3 regions of the Roseixanthobacter liquoris genome follow, and region 1 is predicted to be linked to each of the others. Evidence: riboswitches for the same ligand, from Rfam matches in the RefSeq annotation. Region 1 holds a riboswitch; each other region holds the start of a gene.
The links. A riboswitch is a leader RNA that binds a small molecule or an ion and turns the genes downstream of it on or off. The one in region 1 is predicted to bind cobalamin.

Region 2: it holds a riboswitch for cobalamin, as region 1 does, so the genes downstream of both, V5F84_RS03610 (TonB-dependent receptor plug domain-containing protein) here and V5F84_RS06095 (CbtB domain-containing protein) in region 1, are expected to answer to the same signal.
Region 3: it holds a riboswitch for cobalamin, as region 1 does, so the genes downstream of both, V5F84_RS19550 (DUF1636 family protein) here and V5F84_RS06095 (CbtB domain-containing protein) in region 1, are expected to answer to the same signal.

The regions. Positions count from the first base shown of each region.
Region 1 covers NZ_CM195537.1:1,343,370-1,350,613, forward strand. Annotated here, with positions in the region: gene modB (molybdate ABC transporter permease subunit) at 1-234, opposite strand, end outside; gene modA (molybdate ABC transporter substrate-binding protein) at 284-1,081, opposite strand; gene V5F84_RS06075 (TOBE domain-containing protein) at 1,239-1,448, shown strand; gene V5F84_RS06080 (LysR family transcriptional regulator) at 1,579-2,481, shown strand; gene V5F84_RS06085 (NAD-dependent formate dehydrogenase) at 2,752-3,957, shown strand; gene V5F84_RS06090 (histidine phosphatase family protein) at 4,175-4,759, opposite strand; adenosylcobalamin (AdoCbl) riboswitch at 4,870-5,023, shown strand; gene V5F84_RS06095 (CbtB domain-containing protein) at 5,024-5,260, shown strand; gene V5F84_RS06100 (CbtA family protein) at 5,273-6,124, shown strand; gene V5F84_RS06105 (winged helix DNA-binding protein) at 6,435-7,001, opposite strand; gene V5F84_RS06110 (TRAP transporter substrate-binding protein) at 7,154-7,244, opposite strand, start outside.
Region 2 covers NZ_CM195537.1:803,768-811,011, forward strand. Annotated here, with positions in the region: gene V5F84_RS03595 (ABC transporter ATP-binding protein) at 1-296, opposite strand, end outside; gene V5F84_RS03600 (FecCD family ABC transporter permease) at 293-1,300, opposite strand; gene V5F84_RS03605 (ABC transporter substrate-binding protein) at 1,297-2,145, opposite strand; gene V5F84_RS03610 (TonB-dependent receptor plug domain-containing protein) at 2,156-4,156, opposite strand; cobalamin riboswitch at 4,264-4,473, opposite strand; gene panE (2-dehydropantoate 2-reductase) at 4,520-5,440, opposite strand; gene V5F84_RS03620 (MATE family efflux transporter) at 5,504-6,913, opposite strand; gene V5F84_RS03625 (MarR family winged helix-turn-helix transcriptional regulator) at 7,040-7,244, shown strand, end outside.
Region 3 covers NZ_CM195537.1:4,327,029-4,334,272, reverse strand. Annotated here, with positions in the region: gene cobN (cobaltochelatase subunit CobN) at 1-604, opposite strand, end outside; gene cobW (cobalamin biosynthesis protein CobW) at 625-1,680, opposite strand; gene V5F84_RS19550 (DUF1636 family protein) at 1,677-2,195, opposite strand; cobalamin riboswitch at 2,271-2,503, opposite strand; gene V5F84_RS19545 (hypothetical protein) at 2,772-2,897, opposite strand; gene cmk ((d)CMP kinase) at 3,980-4,624, opposite strand; gene aroA (3-phosphoshikimate 1-carboxyvinyltransferase) at 4,633-6,006, opposite strand; gene V5F84_RS19530 (TIGR02300 family protein) at 6,199-6,609, shown strand; tRNA gene V5F84_RS19525 (tRNA-Ala) at 6,760-6,835, shown strand; tRNA gene V5F84_RS19520 (tRNA-Ala) at 7,016-7,091, shown strand.

The sequences.
Region 1 (7,244 bases):
CGGGCCGCGCCGGCCGAACAGCAGCAGCAGGATGAAGCCGGTCACCACCGGCGGCAGCACCAGGGGCAGGTGGACGATACCGTTCAGCACCGATTTGCCCCAGAAGCGGCCGCGCGCGAGCGCGAGCGCCATCAATATGCCGAAGGGCAGGCTGGCCAGCATCGCCACGGTGGCGATGCGCAAGGTGAGAACGACCGCGGTCCATTCATCGGCGCTGAGAGGCAGGAAATCCACGCAGGTCTTCCGTAAAGGCGGAGGTGGGACGGCGCGCGCGCCATTCCCCTCACTTTAGGATGGTGAAGCCCTGCTTCTCAAATGCCGGCTGTTCCTTGGCCGAGCGCATGAAGGCGAGAAAGGCGGCCGCGTCCGGGTTCTTCGAGCCCGCGACCAGCGCCGCCGGATAGATGATCCGCGGGTGGCTGTCTTCCGGGAAGGTGCCGACGATGGCGACGCTCGGGTCGGCGGCGGCGTCGGTCTGGTAGACGATGCCGTAGGGCGCTTCGCCGCGCGAGACCAGCAGCATGGCGGCCCGCACGCTTTCCGCGCCCGCGACCTTGCTCTCCACGGAGGGCCACACATCGAGATAGGTCAGCGCCGCCTTGCCGTATTTGCCGGCGGGCACGCTGTCCACCGACCCCATGGCGAGGCGCCCGCCCTTCAGCAGGCCGGCGAGGTCGAAGCCCTTCTTGATCTCGACCGGCTTGGCATTGTCCTTGGGGGCGATCAGCACCAGGCGATTGCCGAGAAAGTTGAACCGGCTTCCGTCCTGGATCAGCTTGCGGCTGGCCGCATAGTCCATCCAGTCGAGATCGGCGGAGATGAAGATATCCGCCGGCGCGCCGGCCTCGATCTGCTTGGCGAGCCCGGAGGAGGCGGCATAGGAGATGCGCGTGGTCTTGCCGGTTTCCTTCTGCCAGTCGGCGGCCACCGCATCGAGGGCGTTCTTCAGGCTGGCGGCGGCGAAGATGGTGACCGGCTCGGACTGGGCGTGGGCGATTCCGGCCAGGGGAACGGTGCCGAGCCAGGCGCCGCTCAGGGCGACGCATGCGATCTTCAGCCAGGTGCGGCGGGCCAGATTCATTTTCCCTCTCCGAATGCGGTGCCTTGGTGCAGCGCGATATATTTTGAAATATAACGCCGCGACGATTTTCGCTAGCGATATATTTTCTAAACTATGTCGATGTGAGGCGTGGCGGGCTGGAACCCACCGGGCTCCGCGCCATCTTTGGAGGGTGATCATGAAGATCAGTGCGCGGAATGTCTTGAAGGGCAAGATCCTGGAAATCACCAAGGGCGCGACCACGTCCCACGTGCGCCTCGACCTCGGCGGCGGCGCGACCGTGACCGCCTCCATCACCAATGAGGCGGTGGACGAGCTGAAGCTCGAAGTCGGCCAGGATGCCGCCGCCATCATCAAGGCGTCGGATGTGATGATCGCCGTCCATTGATCGGTGACGGGAGCCGCCGCGGGCGGCTCCCGTTCCCTCCGGCCGCGCCCTTGGCGGGGGCGTTCGTGCGGGGGCGGGCGGCGGCTTCATCGCACCCACGGCCGGCCCGCGTTGGAAGAGGGTTTTCCCGATGTTCGTCCGTCAGCTGCATTATCTCCTGGCGGTTGCCCGCGAGCGGCATTTCGGCCGGGCGGCGGAAGCCTGCAACGTGTCCCAGCCCACCTTGTCGGCCGGCCTGCGCAAGCTGGAGGAGGAACTGGGCCAGCCGCTGGTGGTGCGCGGCCACAGGTTCCTGGGGCTCACCGCCGAGGGCGAGCGCATCCTCGTGTGGGCGCAGCGGATCGTCGCCGATTATGACGGGCTGAGGCAGGAATTGTCCGGCCGCGGCGCCGGCCTCGCGGGGCAATTGCGCATCGGCGCCGTGCCCGCCACCTTGCCGGCGATCCCGCCCCTCGTGAACGCGTTCTGCGCGCGGCATCCGGACGTGCGGGTGCAGATCCACTCGCTGAGCTCGGTGGCGATCCAGCGCGGGCTGGACGATCTCGACCTCGATGTGGGCGTGACCTATCTCGACACCGAGCCGTTGAGCCGGGTGAGCGGGTTCGCGCTCTATGAGGAAGCCTATGTCTTCGTCACCGCGCAGCCCGGCGGCTTTGCCGGCCGCGATACGATCAGCTGGCGCGAGGCGGCGCAAAGCCCGCTCTGCCTGCTGACGCCCGACATGCAGAACCGCCGCATCATCGACCGCGTGCTGGCGGAAGCCGGCGTCGCCTCGCGCGCCCGCATCGAGGCCAATTCCTTCTTCGGCATCTGGTCGCAGGTCGCCTCCGGGGCGTGGGCGAGCATCGTGCCGCAGACCCATGTGTCCAGCTTCGGGCGCATCGAGGGCGTGCGCGCGCTGCCCTTGGTGGATCCGGTCCGCACCGAGGCCGTGGGCCTCGTCGCCACCGGCCGCGACCCCAAGCCGCCGGTGGCCGATGCCTTCCTGCGGATTGCGCGCGGCTTCGTCCAAGGCGCGGTCCGCACGCTCTGAGGCGCGCACGGCGCGCCGGCAGGGGGCGGTTGCTGGAATTGCTCCATCATTGCCTTCGCCTATGAATTCTTGCGCCCAATCGATTGGACGCGCGCGGTCCACCGGTTTTCACTGAACAGGTCGGAGCGGCTTCGCGCGCCAAAGCGCGCCGCCCCGGACGCGGAGCAGGCCGCATGGCCTCAGGCGTGCGGCTGCTCCGCCCCCAGCCAAAGATCCGGCATGCCGAACGCCTTCGCGGCGAACGCTCCGGCCTGCCTTCAGGAGGAAACCATGGCCAAAATTGTCTGCGTTCTCTACGACGATCCCGTCGACGGCTATCCCAAGAGCTATGCCCGCGACGATCTTCCCAAGATCGACCATTATCCCGGCGGCCAGACCCTGCCGACCCCGAAGGCCGTCGATTTCCAGCCCGGCACCATGCTGGGCAGCGTCTCGGGCGAGCTCGGCCTGCGCAAATATCTGGAATCCCTCGGCCACACCCTGGTCGTGACCTCCTCCAAGGACGGCCCCGACAGCGTGCTGGAACGCGAGCTGCACGACGCCGAGGTGGTGATCTCCCAGCCCTTCTGGCCGGCCTATCTCACCAAAGAGCGCATCGCCAAGGCGCCCAAGCTGAAGCTGGCTCTCACCGCCGGCATCGGCTCCGACCATGTGGACCTGCAAGCCGCCATCGACGCCAAGGTCACGGTCGCCGAGGTCACCTATTGCAATTCCATCAGCGTCGCCGAGCACGTGGTGATGATGATCCTCGGCCTCGTGCGCAATTATCTCCCCTCCCACGACTGGGTGCGCAAGGGCGGCTGGAACATCGCCGATTGCGTCGCGCGCTCCTATGACGTGGAAGGCATGCATGTGGGCACGGTGGCCGCCGGCCGCATCGGCCTTGCGGTGCTGCGGCGCCTCAAGCCGTTCGACATGCACCTGCATTATACCGACCGCCACCGCCTGCCGGCCGAGGTGGAGGCCGAGCTGAACCTCACCTGGCATGCCAGCCGCGAGAAGATGTACGGCGTGTGCGACGTGGTCACGCTGAACTGCCCGCTGCATCCCGAGACCGAGCACATGATCAATGAGGAGACGCTGAAGCTGTTCAAGCGCGGCGCCTATCTGGTCAACACGGCGCGCGGAAAACTGTGCGACCGCGACGCCATCGTGCGCGCGCTCGAAGGCGGCCAGCTCGCCGGCTATGCGGGCGACGTGTGGTTCCCGCAGCCGGCGCCGCAGGACCACCCCTGGCGGACCATGCCGCACCACGGCATGACGCCCCACATCTCCGGCACCTCGCTCTCCGCCCAGACGCGCTATGCGGCGGGCACGCGCGAGATCCTGGAATGCTATTTCGAGGGCCGGCCGATCCGCGACGAATATCTGATCGTGGACGGCGGCAAGCTCGCCGGCGTGGGGGCTCATTCCTACAGCGCCGGCAATGCCACCGGCGGTTCGGAAGAGGCGGCCAAGTTCAAGAAGGCCGGCTGATGCGAGGACCCGATCCGATCAGGCCGAAATAGTCCGGCGGCGCCGGGTTTGCGGCGCCGCCGGCCCTTGGGTGTTCTTTTTCCTCTTTCCTCCCCGCCTTGCCGGGGCGCGCGGCATGTCATTGCGCCGCGCGGGAGGGACCGCGTGGCGCGTGTCGCTCGCGGGCCTTCCCGCCCGGTGTGCCGCCCGCTCCGGCATCTTTCCCCATCGCGGCGCGTCAGGCGTCGGGCGCCTCGTCCAAAGGCTGGCCCAGGGTGCGCAGGGTCCAGCGCCGTCCGTCGGTGCGCAGGTCGGTCAGGCTCAGCGGGGCGATGTCGATCTGCCAGAAGGCCGCTGCCGGGGCATCGAGCAGGCGCACCAGCACGGCGCGGATCGGTGCGGCGTGGGTGCACGCGATCAGATGGCCATGGCCCCCGCGCTGGGCGTCGAGCCATTCTCCCATGCGGGCCAGCAGGGCCTCGAGCGATTCGCCGCCATGGGGAGCGGCCCCCGGCGCGCCGCGCCACAGGGCGAGCGCGCCGGGATAGGCGGAGTCCACCTCGGCGAAGGTGAGGCCGGCCCAATGCCCACACTCCCAGTCCCGCAGATCCCCATCGGCCTCGGCCTCCCAGCCCAGGGCCTGCGCGGTCTCGCGGGCGCGCAGGGCCGGCGAGGCGAGCACGCGATCCGGCCGCCGCAGCCGGCCGCGCCAGCTTTGTGTGCGCGCGAGGGCCCGCGGCTCCAGCGGTTCGTCGCGCGCAAAGGCGCCGGCCCGCATGGCGGCGGTCGCACCGTGGCAGATCAGCGTCAGGCGATTGGCCATGGCGACGGGGCAACCTCGCGGCATCGGGCGGGGACAGGGAACGGCGGCCGGCGCGCCGGAAGGTCCCGGTTTGCCACATTGTTTGTTTGACATAACCGGCCGCACGCCAATAGTGTCGATGCTTCGCTGCGGGTGAGGAAGTCGGTGAGAATCCGACACGGTCGCGCCACTGTAAGCGGCAAGCCATTCCGGCTCTGCCGCAAGTCAGACCCGGCCCGCAGGGTTTCGTTCGATTTCGGGACGCGCAATCCCAGGAGACAGATGATGGCCGAGGCCCTTCTTTCCGGTTCCGCCCACGGCGCCCAAGGCGCCACCCAAGCCGGTGCGCAGACGATTTCCGTCAGCGAGCTGCTCCCCTGGGCGGTGTTCGGCGGCTTGCTGATGCTGCTGGCGCTCTATTTCGTCGGCGCCGAGCAGGGCGCGACCTCTCTCATTCCCGGCATGTACGTGCACGAATACCTGCACGACGCCCGCCACCTTCTCGGCTTCCCCTGCCACTGAGGGGGCTTGCACATGGTTGGGTCTCTCCTGCTTCGCGGGATGCTTGTCGGCGTCCTCGCGGGCCTGCTCTCCTTTGGATTCGCGCGCGTCTTCGGTGAACCGGCGGTCGCTCGCGCCATCGCCTTCGAGGAAGCGCATGCGGAAGGGCCGGCGCCCGCCGCCGCTCCCGCATCCCCGGCGGCGACGCCGCATGTCCATGCCGACGGCAGCACGCATATGCATGCCGCCGCCCCGGAACCCGCCGCGGCCGGCCATTCCCACGGCGGCGAGGAAGAACTCGTCAGCCGGTCCACCCAGGCCGGCCTCGGCCTGATGACGGGGATGGTGGTCTATGGCGCCGCCATGGGTGGCATCTTCGCCCTCGTGTTCGCGTTTGCGCTCGGGCGGGTGGGTCCGCTGTCCCCGCGCGCCACGGCGGTGCTGCTGGCGCTGGGCGGATTCCTGGCCATCGTGCTGGTTCCGGCGCTGAAATATCCCGCCAATCCGCCGGCGGTGGGCGATGGGGCGACCATCGGCTTCCGCACCCAGATGTTCTTCCTGATGCTGGCGGCTTCGCTGGTGGCGCTCGCGGGCGCCGTGCTGCTCGCCCGCCGGCTGGCCGCGCGCTATGGCGCCTGGAACGGCACCGTCGCTGCGGGCCTCGCCTATGTGGTGGCGATCGCTTTGGTGCAGGCGGTGCTGCCGACCATCAACGAAGTGCCGGCGGAGTTTTCGGCCGCGCTGCTGTGGGAGTTCCGGATCGCCAATCTGGGCATCCAGGCGGTTCTGTGGGCCACCCTCGGACTGGCCTTCGGCCCGCTCGCCGAGCGCAGCCTGCGCGCCCGCCGCGGCGTCCGCCTCGCTCCGGCAAGTGCGCTGCGCTGAGGCTGGGGCGCTGCGCTGGGGGGGGGGGGGCGAGAGGTAGCCGGCGCCGGGCGCGCGGGCGAAACCCTCTTTGCCGAACTTCGCCGAAACGTTCCGAAATGCCGGTTTCATCGGGCGGAAAGGCGCGGTGAAGGGCCACGAAACCCCTGTTCGTCTACGCCAAGCCATTGTTTCACGTGAAACATTTTCTGGACGTCGGACGCGTCCAGGGCTTTCGCGGGCAGCAATCCGGGCCCGTTTGCCCGTCCTCGCGCCGTACGAATCCATATATGGCGCGGCCGCCTGCCAGGGCGCGGCGGGTTGATCGGTCCTAGAGGCTCGCGGCGGCCCGTGCCGCCTGGTCATAATGGCCGGAGAGGGTACGCAGCAGGGCCGCGACCTCCGAGAGTTTTTCCGGCGAGATGCCTGTCGCGGCAACGGTTTGCGTCAGCAGCGCCTCGCGCACCTCGCGGTAGCGCTGGCACGCCTGCCGGCCTTTCTCCGTCGCCGCCAAGGTCTTCTCCTTGCCGCGCCGGCCCCCGGAGACGAGCCCCAAGGCCTGGAGCTTCTTCGCCGCATAGGTGACGAGGTGGGTGTCTTCCACATCCAGCACCAGGCACAGATCGGCGATGGTCTTCGCCCGGTCGCGATGGGCCACATGGTGCAGCACCAGCACATCCAGCGACGACAGGTCCGGCAAGCCGGCCGCCGCCATGCAGCGGACCATCCAGCGCTGATAGCCGTGGGTGATCATGTTGAGGCCGAATTCCAGCTCCGACAAGGCCGGCAGGGCGCCGTCGGCGAGATGCGCCGAGGAGACGATGGAGCCGACCGGGCCGGAAGAGATGGTGCGATCGGCTTCGCCGGCCGGTGCGGAGGAGGCGGGGCGTCGGGTCATGCGGCTTGGCGTCCGGCTGGTCTTGCGAGCGGAAACGCCCCGGCGCGACAAGCCGGGGCGGAGTTTTGGGGCGCGGGGGCAAGGCGCGGCCGCGCCTGCGATTCGGCCGGCCCACCGAGGCCGGCCGGTCGCATCATGCTACGCCGCCGCGCTCATTTCTTGAAGGCGGCGAGGGCGGCTTCCCCGTCCGGGCCGGCCTTCTTGATCCAGTCCGCGGTGAGCTGGGCGCCGATCTTCTCGAAC
Region 2 (7,244 bases), 540 kb from region 1:
AGCGCCACCACCTGATCCACCCGCAGCGGCCAGTGGATGCGCCCGCCCTGCGCGAGATAGGCGAGGGTGCGGCCGGTGGCGCGCCGGCCGATCTCGGCCAGGGTGCGTCCCCCATAGGCGACACGGCCCGAGGCGAGCGGCTCAAGCCCGCACAGCGCCCGCAGCAGCGAGGTCTTTCCGGCGCCGTTGGGGCCGATGAGCCCGAGGAGCTCGCCCGGCTGCGCCTGCAGGGAGAGATCGCGCACCACGCGGGCCGTGCCGCGCGCGACGCTGACCTGGAGCACGTCGAGGATCATTCCGCCTCCACCTTCAGGCGCCGCAGCATGGCAAGAAAGAAGGGCGCGCCGATAATGGCGGTGATCACGCCGAGCTTCAGTTCGGGCCGGCTCGGAATGAGCCGCACGGCGATGTCGGCACCGAGGGTCAGCGCCGCGCCCGCAAGGCCGCTGAGCAGCAGCAGGCGGCCGGGCCGGTTTCCCGCCAACGGCCGCATGAGATGGGGCACCACGAGCCCGACGAAGCCGATCGCCCCCGCCACCGCCACGCTCGCGCCCACCGCCGCCGCGGCGCCCCCCACCACCAGCAGCCGCGTGCGCGTCAGGGAAAAGCCGAGGCTGGCGGCCGTGTCCTCGCCCAGGGTCAGCGCATCCAGCGCGGGACCGGCGGCGAGCACGAGACCCCAGCCGACCATCATGAAAGGCAGCGCCAGCGTCACATGGACAAGGCTGCGGTCCGACACGGAGCCCATCAGCCAGAACACCACCTCCAGCGCCGCATAGGGGCTGGGCGCGAGATTGAGGGCGAGCGCCGTGAGCGCGCCGGCGAGGCTGTTCAGGGCGACCCCGGCGAGGATCAGGGTCGCCGTGGCAACGCCCTGGCGCGCCAGCATCAGCAGGAATGCGGTGGCCATGCCCGCGCCGATGAGGCCGCCAAGCGGAAGCGCGAGGGCGAAGCTGGCCGACAGGCCGAAGTAGAAGGCCACCACCGCCCCGAGCGCCGCCGCGCCGGACACGCCGATCACGCCGGGATCCGCCAAGGGATTGCGCATCAGTCCCTGGAGCGCGGCACCGGTGATGCCGAGGCTGAATCCCACGGTGGCGCCGAGGATGGCGCGCGGCAAGCGCAGTTCCGACAGCACCAGCGCCGGCAGGCTGGCGCGCCCGGCGACCAGGTCGGCCAGGGCGGCGGGCATGTCGAGCGTCGCATAGCCGATGGCCGTCGAGCCCAGGAACAGGACAAAGACGAGGACCGCGAGGGCGACGACAAGCGCACTCTGGCCCGGATGCGCGGGCGCCCTCATCGCGCCATCCCGAGGCGCGCGCCGGCGAGGCGCTTTGCCGCCAGGCGCTGCGCGGCCAGCGCGAGTTCGGGACCCGCACAGGTCCACAGGCGGGTGGGGAGGGACAGGGCGCGTCCCTGGGCCGAAAACGGCGCGAGGGCGGGATGGTGCAGGAGGTCGTCGGCCAGGGAGGGCGCGGCATCCGCGTCGCCGCCGTTGATCACCAGCAGGTCCGGCTGGGCCTCGACGATCTCTTCCAGATTGAGCTGGCCGAGGCGGTCGGTGGAGAGCTGCGCGGCGAGATTCTCGTAGCCCGCGCGCCCGAGGATCTCGTCGACGATGGAGCCGCGCCCGGCGGTGAAGCCGTTCGGCCGCAGCACGATGGCGGCGCCCGGGTGCGCGGGCACGGGCGGCAGGCTCGCGAAGTCCCGTTGCATGGCGGCGATCATCGCCTCGCCGCGCGCCGGTTCCCCGATGCGCGCCGCGACCGTGCGGATCTGGGCATAGGCCTCCGCCAGGCTGGCCGGCAGGCCCAGTTCCAGGATCGGCATGCCGAGATGTTTCAGCATGGCGGCGGTGGTGCGGGTGGTGAAGGCGCCGACGATGACGAGATCGGGCGCCAGCGGCACGATTTCCTCGGCGATGCCGCGGTTCACCGGCACCCGTCGCGCGAGATCCGCGACATTGGAGCTGCGCGGATCCCGGGCGAGATAAGTCACCGAGGCGACCTTGTCCGGATCGGCGAGCCGCAGCACCAATTCGTCGGCGCATAGATTGAGCGACGCGATGCGAGCCGGCTTCTGCGCTCCCGCGGCGGCGGGAGCACAGAGCAGCAGAAAAGCGAGCAGGCCCGCAGCGCGTTTCATTCCGTCCGCCTCAATAGGTGAACTTGAGGCCGCCATAGGCCCCGAAGCCGGGGGCAAGGAAGCCGTTCGGGTTCTGGTAGGTCTGGTCGAACAGATTGTCGATGCGCCCGAACAGGGTGGCCTGCTTTGTCAGGGCGTAATTGGCCGCGACGTTCACCACGGTGTAGCCCGGCTGGTCGATATAATCGCTGGTGAGGCGCACGATGTCCCACCAGGCGGAGGCATAGATCAGCGTGGCGGAAAGATTGAGCTGGTCCGTGGGGTTCCAGTCCGCGCTGACGCTGACCTTGTTGTTCGGCCGCCGCAACGGGGTGCAGGAGGTGTCCGTCAGCGGCGCGCAGGCGGCACCGAAGGAGGTGTCGGGCGGCATGTAGCCCACCGCCTCGGTATAGGTGTAGTCCACCCTCAGCTTCAGCCGGTCGGTGACCGCGAAGGCGACGAAGGTTTCCGCGCCCTGCGTCGTCGCGCTGGAGATGTTGACGTTCTGGTACGAGACCGGGTCGTAACTGATGAGGTTGGTGATGTCGTTGTGGAAATAGGTGGCGCCGAAGGTCACCCGCCCGCCGAACGCCTCCTGCTCGAAGCCGGCGTCATAGCCCGTGCTTTCCTCCGGCTTCAGCCCCGCATTGCCGTAGACGGGAGCGTAGAGCTGATACAGCGAGGGCGCCTTGAAGCCGGTGCCGTAGCTGGCTTTCAGCTTGGTCCCCGTCTCGGGAATGAGAATGCCCGGCGCGAGGCGGTAGGTGGAATGGTCGCCGAACGTATCGTCGCTGTCGAAGCGGATGTTGGCGGCGCCGAAGAACCGATCCCCCAGCTTCCCCTGGAGTTCCGCATAGGCGCCGGTGTCGCCGGTGCTGGCGGAAAGGTCGGTGTATTGGGTCGACGAGGTCATCGCCTCGTTGCGCCGCTCCACGCCCACCAGAAGGTTCTGTCCGGGGGCGAAGGCGAGGTTCGAGCGCAGATAATAGGTCTGCCGGTCGCCCTCATATTGGCCGTTCACATCGGCATTCGGCCCGGTGGTGGGGTTTGAGGTGGTCATGGCGCTGACGCCGAAGGTGGTGTTCAGCGCGCCGTCGAGGGCGGTCCACACCCCTTCCCCCTTGGTGAAGAACATGCTGGCAAGGCTCGTGGAGCGCTCGGCCGCGGGAAGGCCCTCGTACAGCGGCGGGGGATAGACATCCGGCGTGTAGGCGAGCCGGCTGTCGATGTAGCGGGCGATAAAATTGACTGCGAACGCATCGCTCATCTGGAAATCGAGGCGGGTCGAATAGGTCCAGTTGTCATAGGCGTTCGGGTTGATCGGATAACCGGGCGGCACGATGCCGGGCGGCGTCACCGGGATTTCCGTCGAGGAAAAATGGGTGACGTTGAAGGAATAGCCGACCTTTTCCGTCGAGCCGCTGAGGGCCGCAGCCTGGTTGAAGGTGCCGAGCGCGCCGCCTTCCACATAGCCGAACACCTTCGCCGGCCCCTCGCCCTTCTTGGTGGTGATCGAGATCACGCCGCCGATGGCGTCCGAGCCGTAGAGGCCGCTCTGGGGGCCGCGCAGCACCTCGATGCGGGCAAGGTCGGTGGCGAGCAATTGGCCGAAATCGAAGGCGCCGTTGGGGGTCGAGGGATTGCCCGCGTCGATGCCGTCCACCAGCACCTTCACATGGTTGGAATTGGTGCCGCGGATAAACACCGAGGTCTGCCCGCCGGGGCCGCCGGTCTGCACCACATTCAGCCCCGGAAGCGACTGGAGCACTTGGGGAACCGTGCGCAATTGCTGGCGGTCGATATCCTCGGCGGTGACCACGCTGACGGAGGAGGCCACCTGGTCCGCCGGCGTCGGCAGGCCGGTGGCGCTCACCACCACCTCGGGCAGGTCGATGGATTGCGGGGCGCCGCCGCCGGGCATCGATTGGGCGCAGGCCCATTCGGAGGCCGATGAAAGCAGCAGCGCTGCGACGACGGATCGGCCGGCGGCGCGCGCGGCGCCGCGTGGAAGGAAAACAGGAACGGAAAGCATAAATGCCTCAGCGGGACGAGTGGTCCGTCACCGCGAACGAGGCCTCCGCGCGACGCAAGCGCCGCAGGGAACAACCACCATCAGGACACCCCGCCCAATGTGCTCGCGCGTGACCACGGCTGACGGCAGGTCTCCTGGCTCGCGGGTCAGCGTCCGTATCGTCGCCTTCCCAGGCCAAAGGCCCAGTGGCTGATGACGATGGACTCGCCGCTTACAGTTGCGGGGGCAGCCGCGGCTTCGACCAGCGCTTGTTTCCAGGCGCCGACTCACCGCGTTCCCTTTTGATCCCCAAGGGGAACCGTCGCCGTAACCGTAGACGCAGGGCGCTCGGACCGTCAAGCGGCATGGGCCGGGCTGTGCGCCTCAGCCCGGCGCGCGCCGGTTCTCGTACAGCTTCAGCGCAACGCCAACCGCCTCCAGCAGCGGCACCGGAAGCGCGAACGCCCGGGCGCGCGCGGCGAGGTCGCCGATGATCTGGTCGGCTTCCACCGGATAGCCCTGGCTCAGGTCGCGATACAGGGAGGAGGTCATGGGCGAGCCGTCCGCCGTCAGCTGCGCCTGTGTCCAGGCGAGGAAGGCGGGACGCGGGCCGTATCCCGCCGCCTGCGCGATGGCGGCGCATTCGCCGACGATGGCGAGCGCGACGGCCTTGCCGCCCGCGGCGGCCACGTCCCCGATGCTGCCGCGCATCAGGCAGGTGGTGGCGCCGAGGCTCGCGAGGAAGACCCATTTCTCCCACATGTCGAGCAGGATGGTGTCCGAGAGGCGGGCGTCGAAGCCGGCGCCCTGCATCACTGCGTCCAGGGCGGTGATGCGCGGCGAGCGCGTGCCGTCGGTTTCGCCATAGGTCAGTTCGTGCAGCGGGCTCATCTGCACGATGCGCCCCTCCTCATCGATCCGGCCCATGATCTTGCAGACGCCGCCGAGCAGCCGTTCCGCCCCGAAGCGCGCGGCGAGCACATCCAGGTGCCTCATGCCGTTGAGCACCGGCAGGATCATGGTATCGGGTCCGATGGCCGGAGCGACGTCGGCCAGCGCCGCATCGAGGGCGAACGCCTTCACCGAGAGCAGGACGAGGTCATAGGGCCGGGCGATCTCATCGGCAGTCACGATGGCGGGGTGAAGCGTCGCACCGCCGTGAGGGCTGACGATCTCAAGCCCGCGCTCGCGCAGGCGCGCCGCGCGGCTCGGGCGGACCAGGAAGGTCACGTCCCGTCCCGCCTGCGCGAGGCGACCGCCGAAATAGCCGCCGGTCGCGCCGGCACCAACCACGAGAATGCGCATCATGTGCTCCGATGAACCGGCCCGGTGGGGCGCGATCAGGGTGAAACCGTGAAAATAATGCCTTCAGCGAAACCAGGAACCCGAGGCGACGGAGACGCCGACCACGGCACCATAGGCTAACAGCCCGAAGGCATAGACCGCGAACAGCCAGAGCAGGGAGCCGGTGGCCGCAAGCACCAGCGCGCCGCCGACGGTCGCGATGATCATCCGCAGCAGGCTGGCGAGGAGCGGCCAGCCGAGCCGGCCCGCGCCCTGGGACGCGAAATAAAGGGTCATGCCGAGCCCGAAGAAGCCGAAGAACGGCCCGACGATGCGCAGATACACCGTTCCCACCGCCAGCATTTCCGGCGTCGCGTCGAACAGGCGCAGCCATGCCTCCGGCCAGATCGCGGCGGCGATCCCCACGGCTTCCGTCAGCGCAAAGGCGAAGCCGCCGCCGATCAGGGCGATGCGCAGCGCCCGCCGGTTCTGTCCGGCGCCGATATTGGTGCCCACCAGTGCCACCAGCGGCGCGCCGAGGCCGAAGGCGAGGGGCGGCAGCAGATATTCGAGTCGGGTGCCGGTGCCGAAGCCGGCCACCGCGCCCGGCCCCGCATGGGCCGCGACCAGGGCCATGGTGACGGCGATCGTCACGTTCAGCTGGACCGTGTTCACCGCCGCCACCGCGCCCACTTTCAGGATGTTCCAGGCATAGGGCAGGTGCAGGCGGGTCCAGGCGAAGCGCGCCACATTGCGGCCGCTGGCGACGTACCAGCCCAGGATCGCGGTGCCGATGGCATAATAAAGCACCATGGCGATCGCCCCGCCGGCGATGCCGAAAGCGGGAATCGGGCCTGATCCGAGGATCAGCACATAGGAGAGCGGCGCCAACAGGATAGCGCCGCCGCAGATGACGATCCCGGGCACCAGCATGTTGCCGGTGCCGCGGATGATGCTCGCCAGCGCATTGAACACCCAGAGCAGCACCATGCCGGCGAACAGGATGCGCGAATAGGTGATCGCCGCCTCCAGGGACGGGCCGCTGCCGCCGAGCAGGGCAAACAGATGGTGGCCGAACAGAAGGACGAGCGCGGAGAAGGTCAGGCCGAATCCGGCATTGATCAGCAGCGCGTGCAGCACCAGGCTGTCGGCTTCGGCCCGGCGCTGGCCGCCGAGGGCGCGGGCGATGGCGGAGGAGATGCCCCCGCCCATGGCGCCCTGGGACATGTTCTGCATCAGGATCAAGACCGGAAGCACCAGCGCCATGCCGGTGAGCGCGTCGATGCCGAGCCGGGCGATGAACGCCATTTCGATCAGGCCGGTGCTCGATTGGGCGAGCATGACCAGGATGTTGGGCCACGCCAGCCGCGCGAGCAGCGGCACCACCGGGGCCTCCAGGAGCGCGCGGGTGCGCGCCGACATGGCGGGCGGAGCGGCAATCGGGGCCGGCGCGGGGAACGCGGCGCGGGTCGGAGGTGACAAGGTTTTCAGCATGTCGGGTTCCCGTGCGCCGGGCGAAGGGGCGCGCGTCGCCTTGATTTATGGGCATATGCCCATAAATTTGAAAATAGTGGCATATGCGAGTATTCGTCAATTGACGGCCCCGTGAGGAGCTCAGGAATGGCAGGGCGCAAGACGTCGTCGGCACAGACAGGATGCGCGCCAAACCCCGCGCCGACCGGGGCTTATCCCAATGCCGGGCGCTGCAACGGCACGGCCTTGCGCAAGGCCACGCGGCGCGTGTCGCAGCTCTATGATTCCGTCCTGGCGCCGTGCGGCCTGAAGGGGACCCAGCGCTCGGTGCTCATCCATGTGGCGCGGGCGG
Region 3 (7,244 bases), 1.9 Mb from region 1:
CGGTCCGCACCACGCCCGCCAGATCCACCGACCCCAGCCCCGGCAGATAGAAGCGCGCGGCCGGCACGGGCTTCGGTGGCGCGATGTCGCCAGCGGCTTCCCCCCGCACCAGTTCCCCCCGCACCAGGCGCGCCACCCGCTCCAGCAGCGCGGCCATATTGTCCGGCCCGCCCTGGCGGAAATAGCCGAGCCATGCGGTCAGTTCTTCCGCCGGCACGGTGGACAGGGCGGCAAGGCGCGGGTCGTCCTGGTCCTCGCCCGGGAGCAGGGCCAGCGCGAGGCCCTGCGCGCGGGCCAGTTCCGCGAGCCGCTCGGCGCCGTAGCGCCACCAGTCCAGCCCGCCGAGCTGGCGCACCAGTATCACCTTGGCGTGCCGCGCCGCCGTATCGATCCACAGATCCACCGACATGGGATGGCGCAGATCCTTCAGCCGCGCGAGCCGCAGGCTCGGCAGCCGGTCGCGGCCGCGTCGCCAGGCGGCGGCGAGCGCCAGGAGGTCGCTGTCGGTGAAGGACAAGGCAAGCACGTCGCCGGGAGGCTGGCGCAGGTCGATGGGCGCGGCCAGGTCCTCGATGGTGGCGGATGTGCTCGCGAGCAGATGCATGGGGAAAGCCTATCCCGGCCTCAGGCGGAAAGCGCCGGCTCCTCGGCCAGCAGCGCGCGTTCCACCGCTGCGCGGTCGAACCCCTTGAGGCCGATCACCACCAGCGCGCCGGAGCGCGGCTCGTCCGCGCGCCAGGGCCGGTCGAACTGGTGGGAAATCCGCGTGCCCACGCCCTGCACCAGCAGGCGCAAGGGCTTGCCGGCCACATGAGCGAAGCCCTTCACCCGCAGCACGTCCGGCGTTTCGGCGGCACGCGCCACGCGGGCCGCGAGCGCGGCGGGATCGGCGATCTCCGGCAGGCGGACGATGAAGCTGTCGAAATCGTCGTGGTCGTGGTCCAGCTCGTCGTCGTGGTGGGTGCGGCGGGCGTCGATCTCGTCCTCCGTGCCGATGCCGAGGCCGAGCAGGATGGCTGCATCCACCTTGCCACCGGCGGCGCGCACCACTTTCACGGCGCGCGGCAGGGCCTGCGCGATGCGGGCATCGGCGGTCGCGGCGCCGGCCGCGTCCAGCAGGTCCGCCTTGGAGAGGATGATCAGATCGGCGCAGGCGATCTGGTCCTCGAACACTTCTTCCACCGGGTCGTCATGGTCGAGCGTGTCGTCGGCGGCGCGCTGGGCGGCGAGGGCGGCCATGTCGTCGGCGACCCGGCCGGCGGCGAGCGCCGGGCCGTCCACCACCGCCACCACGCCGTCCACCGTGACGCGGCTCTTGATCGCTGGCCATTGGAACGCCTGCACCAGGGGCTTGGGCAGGGCAAGGCCGGAGGTCTCGATCAGGATGTGGTCCACGCGCGGCGTGCGGGACAAGATGAGGTCCAGCGCCGGCACGAAATCGTCCGCCACGGTGCAGCACAGGCAGCCGTTGGCCAGCTCGACGATATTATCCTCCGGGCAGCTCTCGATGCCGCAGCCCTTCAGAATCTCCCCGTCGATGCCCACGTCGCCGAACTCGTTGACGATCACGGCGAGGCGCTTGCCCTGGGCATTCTCCAGGATGTGGCGGATCAGGGTGGTCTTCCCCGCGCCGAGGAAGCCGGTGACGATGGTGCAGGGGATGCGGGCGAGAGAGGTCATCGCTGGTCCTCGGAAAAGCTCATGGGAGGGATGCGGGCGATCATGCCGCGCTTGAGGCTGTCGGGGCGTCCGCGCCAGGGCAGGATGCCGTCGGTGGAGGTGGCGAAGAGCGCGGCACCGGTCAAAAGGTCGGCGGCGCTGTCGGGGGAAAGATCGCCGAACACGTAGGACCATCCGCCGGTGCGCACCAAGGCGGCGGAGAGCGCGCGCTTGCAATTGGAGAGGCAGCGCACCTCCTTCACCGCGATCGCGCCGGCGGCGCCGGTTGCCCCACCATTGGCCGCGGCAAGGATCGCGTCCCGCGCGAGCGCCGCGCCGGCCGGGTCGGCCTGCGGGTCGGCGCCGGCGAGGCGGCAGGTGGTGCAGACGAACAGGGTCACGGCGGGAATGCTGGCGACGCGCAGGGTTTCGCGCGCCGGCGCCTCGGCGGGGCGGCCGCTTCGCGCCGTCGTGTCGCCTTGCACCGTCGTGTCGCTCGCCGCGAAAGGCGCATCGTCGTTGGCAGGTCGCTCCACGCCGCTTTCCATGGGTGCGCGCGGCCCGCAACCGCGTGCCACAGAAGAATCGCCATGCCAGGGCACCCCGCCCGGCGCGCGTTCCTGTCGGTGGCAGGTCTCCTGGCTCGCGGATCGCCGTTCGCGGCCGCCTTCCCGGAAGCGGCGCAAGGCCCGTCTCCCAGTGGCTTTTCGGCCGGAACTCACCGCCTACAGTTGCGGGGGCAGCTGCGGCTATCGCCCGGAAAACCCGGACGCGACCGCATTCCCTTTTCACCCGGCGGAAGCGGCAAGCCGCCCGAACCGGGACCATCGACGCCGACACTTAAGAGCCGCTCCGGCGCGAAGTCAATGAAGCGGGGGGCCGCGCCTCAGCCGGCCGGGGTCGATCGACACGCCGCGCCCCGGTCGCCGCCGCTTTCCTCCTCCCCCCTTGAGGGGAAGGGCAGGGTGGGGGGTATCTCCCCGCTGGCCTTTGCGGGGAAGGTGTGGTGCCGGCGGCGCCGGACCTCTCCTCCGACATCCCCCGACACCCCCCTCCCCAGCCCTCCCCCGCAAGGGGGGAGGGGGACCGGTTCGGCGGGACGTCGATTCGCCTCAGGCGCCCGTCTGTCCACCGGGGGGCGCCCGCCGGCCGGCGATGATCTCCAAAGCGGCGGCCAGCGCCGTCTCGAAGGCGATCGCTGCCGCGTCACGGCATTCCCGCAGAATGGGGAGCCACATCGAGCGGTGCCGCTGCTCCCTCCCGCCTTGAGGGGGAGGGCAGGGTGGGGGGTATCTCCCCGCTGTCCTTGCGGGGGAGGTGTGGTACCGGCGGCGCCGGACCCCTCCCCCGGCACCCCCCTCCCCAGCCCTCCCCCGCAAGGGGGGAGGGGGACCGGTTCGGCGGGACGTCGATTCGCCTCAGGGGCCCGTCTGTCCACCGGCTGGCGTCCGCCGGCCGGCGATGATCTCCAAAGCGGCGGCCAGCGCCTCCGCGAACGCGATCGCTGCCGCGTCATGGCATTCCCGCAGAATGGGGAGCCACATCGAGCGGTGCCGCTCCCTCCCGCCTTGAGGGGGAGGGCAGGGTGGGGGGTATCTCCCCGCTGTCCGGGAGGTGTGGTACCGGCGGCGCCGGACCTCTCCCCCGACACCCCCCTCCCCAGCCCTCCCCCTCAAGGGGGGAGGGGGACCGGTTCGGCGGGATGTGGTTTCGCCTCAGGCGCCGGTCTGTTCACCGGCTGGCGCCGGCCGGCCGGCGATGATCTCCAAAGCGGCGGCCAGCGCCTCCGCGAACGCGATCGCTGCCGCGTCACGGCATTTCCGCAGAGTGGGGAATCGCATGGAGCGGTGCCGCTGTCTCCCTCCCCCCTTGAGGGGGAGGGCAGGGTGGGGGGTATCTCCCCGCTGGCCGGGCGGGGGAGGTGTGGTACCGGCGGCGGCGGACCCTCCCCCGACACCCCCCTCCCCATCCCTCCCCCGCAAGGGGGGAGGGGGACCGGTTCGGCGGGACGTCGATTCGCCTCAGGCGCCCGTCTGTCCACCGGGGGGGCGCCCGCCGGCCGGCGATGATCTCCAAAGCGGCCAGCGCCTCCGCGAACGCGATCGCTGCCGCGTCATGGCATCCCACGGAACGGGGAATCGCATGGAGCGGTGCCGCTGTCTCCCTCCCCCCTTGAGGGGGAGGGCAGGGTGGGGGGTATCTCCCCGCTGTCCTTGCGGGCGTGAGGCGGGCGGCGCCGGCCCCCCCTCCCGACACCCCCCTCCCCAGCCCTCCCCCGCAAGGGGGGAGGGGGACCGGTTCGGCGGGATGTGGTTTCGCCTCAGGCGCCGGTCTGTTCACCGGCTGGCGCCGGCCGGCCGGCGATGATCTCCAAAGCGGCGGCCAGCGCCTCCTCCACCCCGAGATGGGTGGTGTCCAGCAGCACCGCGTCCTGCGCCATCGTGAGCGGGGCGGCGGCGCGGTGCGAATCGCGGGCGTCGCGCTTGTGGATGTCGGCCAGCACGTCCTCGAACGCGATATCGCACTGGTGTTCCAGCAATTCGCGATGGCGGCGGGTGGCGCGCACGTCCGCCGAGGCGGTGACGAACAGCTTCACCGGGGCATCGGGACAGATCACCGTGCCGATGTCGCGCCCGTCCAGCACCGCGCCGCCCGGCTGGCCGGCAAAGCGCCGCTGAAGCTCAAGCAGGGCCGCCCGCACCGCCGGCCGGGCCGCGACCACGGAGGCCGCCTCGCCCAGCGCGCCGGTGCGCAGCTTTTCCGGATCGAGCGCGCGCAGATCGAGCGTGCGGGCGGCATCCGCGCTGGCGATCTCGTCCTCGAGCGTGCCGTCGGCGAGGCAGCGCGCCGCCACCGCCCGATAGAGCAGGCCGGTGTCGAGATGCGGCAGGCCGAGGGCCGCCGCGATCCTGCGCCCCAGCGTGCCCTTGCCGGAAGCGGCCGGCCCGTCGATGGCGATGATCATGGCGTCGCTCACTTCAGCACCGCGCCGAGGCCGCCCATCATGGGCACGAAGGTGGGGAAGGAGGTGGCGATGAAGCGCATGTCGTCCACGCGCACCCCGTCGCGCGCGGCGAGGCCCATCACCAGGAAGGCCATGGCGATGCGGTGGTCCATGTGCGTCGCCACCGGTCCGCCGCCGACCACGCCGTCCGGCCCGAGGCCCGTGACCAGCAGATCGTCGCCGACGATCTCATGGGGCACGCCGCAGGCGGCGAGCCCGTCGGCCACGGCGGCGAGGCGGTCGCTCTCCTTCACCCGCAGCTCGTTGAGGCCGCGCATGCGGGTCGTGCCCCGCGCGAACGCGGCCGCCACGGCGAGCACCGGATATTCGTCGATCATGGAGGGCGCGCGCTCCGGCGGCACCTCGACGCCGGTCAGCGCCGAGTGGCGCACGCGCAGGTCGGCGACGGCCTCGCCGCCCTCGGTGCGCTCTGAAAGCGTCTCGATGGAAGCGCCCATCTCCTTCAGCGTGGTGATGAGGCCGGTGCGCAGCGGGTTCATCATCACGTCCTTCAGGATGATGTCGGAGCCGGGCACGATCAGCGCCGCCACCAGCGGGAAGGCGGCCGAGGAGGGGTCGGACGGCACCGCGACCGGCGCGCCCTTCAGGTCCGGCCGGCCGGCGAGGGTGATGCGGCGGCCGTGGGCGCCGTGGGGCTCGACCCGCACGTCGGCGCCGAAATGGGTCAGCATGCGCTCGGTATGGTCGCGGGTGGATTCGCGCTCCACCACCACCGTGTCGCCGCTCGCGGCAAGCCCGGCCAGCAGCACGGCGGACTTCACCTGCGCCGAGGGTACCGGGGTTTCATAGGTGAAGGCCTTCAATTCGGTGAGGCCCTTGAGGCGCAGCGGCAGGCGGCCGCCGGGCGTTTCCTCCTCCACCACCACGCCCATGGCGAGCAGCGGGTCCAGCACCCGCTTCATGGGCCGGCGGCGCAGGCTGGCGTCGCCGTCGAAGGTGGCGACGATGGGATTTCCCGCAACCACGCCCATCATCAGCCGCGCGCCGGTGCCGGAATTGCCGAAATCCAGCGGCGCGTCGGGGCTCTTCAGATGGCCCGCGCCGACGCCCACCACCCGCCATTCGCCGGGGCCGAGGCGTTCCACCTGCGCGCCGAGCTGGATGCAGGCCTTGGCGGTGTTCAGCACGTCCTCGCCTTCCAGCAGGCCGGTGATGCGGGTTTCCCCGCGCGCCAGGGCGCCGAACATCAGCGCGCGATGGGAGACCGACTTGTCGCCGGGCACGCGCACCGTTCCCGTGAGGGCCGGCGAGCGCAGGCTTGCGCCGGGAACGGCATTTTCCCCGTGGCCGGAGGAAGAAGAATGAGCGACGGCGCTGGACATGGACTGCTCCCATTTTCGGCGCGCGGAGCCTCGCAAAGTCCCGCCGGCTGCCGTTCCAGGATGGATTGCATGCCGTCTAACACAAGCTCGTGCACGCTGGCCACGCGGCGGATGCGGATTCGGTGCTTGACAGGGGCATGGGGTTTCGCCAATGGAGCACCCTCCTTTTGACAGCCCCCTAGGATCTTTGCCGTGGCGAAGCCAGAACTCGGCACCAAGCGCATCTGTCCTGTTACAGGGCGCAAGTTTTACGATTTGAACAAGGACCCGGTGGTGTCTCCCTTCACCGGCGAATCCTATCCACGCTCCTATTTCGAGCCGGTGGTCCGCAGCCGCGGCGAAGCGGCCCGTGCCGCCGCCGTGCCGGTGGCCGCCGACGCGGACGAGGAGGTCGCCGACGTCGAGGTCATCAGCCTGGAAGAGGCGGATGAGGAAGCCGTCGGCACCAAGGTGCCGGTGGACGACGTGGACGTGGATGTGGACGTCGACGACGACCTGGTCGCGGACGCCGACGACGACACCTTCCTCGAAGAAGACGAGGATGAAGGGGATGACGTCTCCGATTTGATCGGCGAGGGCCTCGAGGACGACGAAGAGGCTTGATACGGTCGGCGGCCTGTGCTTAAAGGCCGCTCTCGCCGGGGGGCGCGATTCCCCCGGCATCCGTCGCGGGGCATCCCGGCGCGCAATTGGTTCCTTAATTGACATCCCATGTCATTTAAATGACCGCCTGCACGCACCTCGCGATCCGGTGGGGCCATAGCTCAGTTGGGAGAGCGCTTCAATGGCATTGAAGAGGTCGTCGGTTCGATTCCGTCTGGCTCCACCATTTCGTTTCCGCCGGCTCTGAAAAGAGATAAGGCTATAAGGATTGCGGGCTGCCTCAAGGCCCGCTCGTGCCCGGGGGCGATTTTCCCCGGGAAGCGTCGCGGGAGTTCCCGACGCGCCAGCGCTTCGAATTGGGCGGTTTGCCCGCGGCGAGGTGGCAGCGCGAAGCCCGCGACCCGGTGGGGTCATAGCTCAGTTGGGAGAGCGCTTGAATGGCATTCAAGAGGTCGGCGGTTCGATTCCGCCTGGCTCCACCACTTTTTTGTTTCTTGTCGTCTCACGACGCATCAAAGCACTGCAAAATCAGCCACTTACGCGCTAATTGTCGCCCCAGCGCGTCTCTTGGCGTGCCGTTGCATCTCATCGATTTGTAGGCATGTTCGTAGGCATCGGCCTCGTGCCTACAAAAG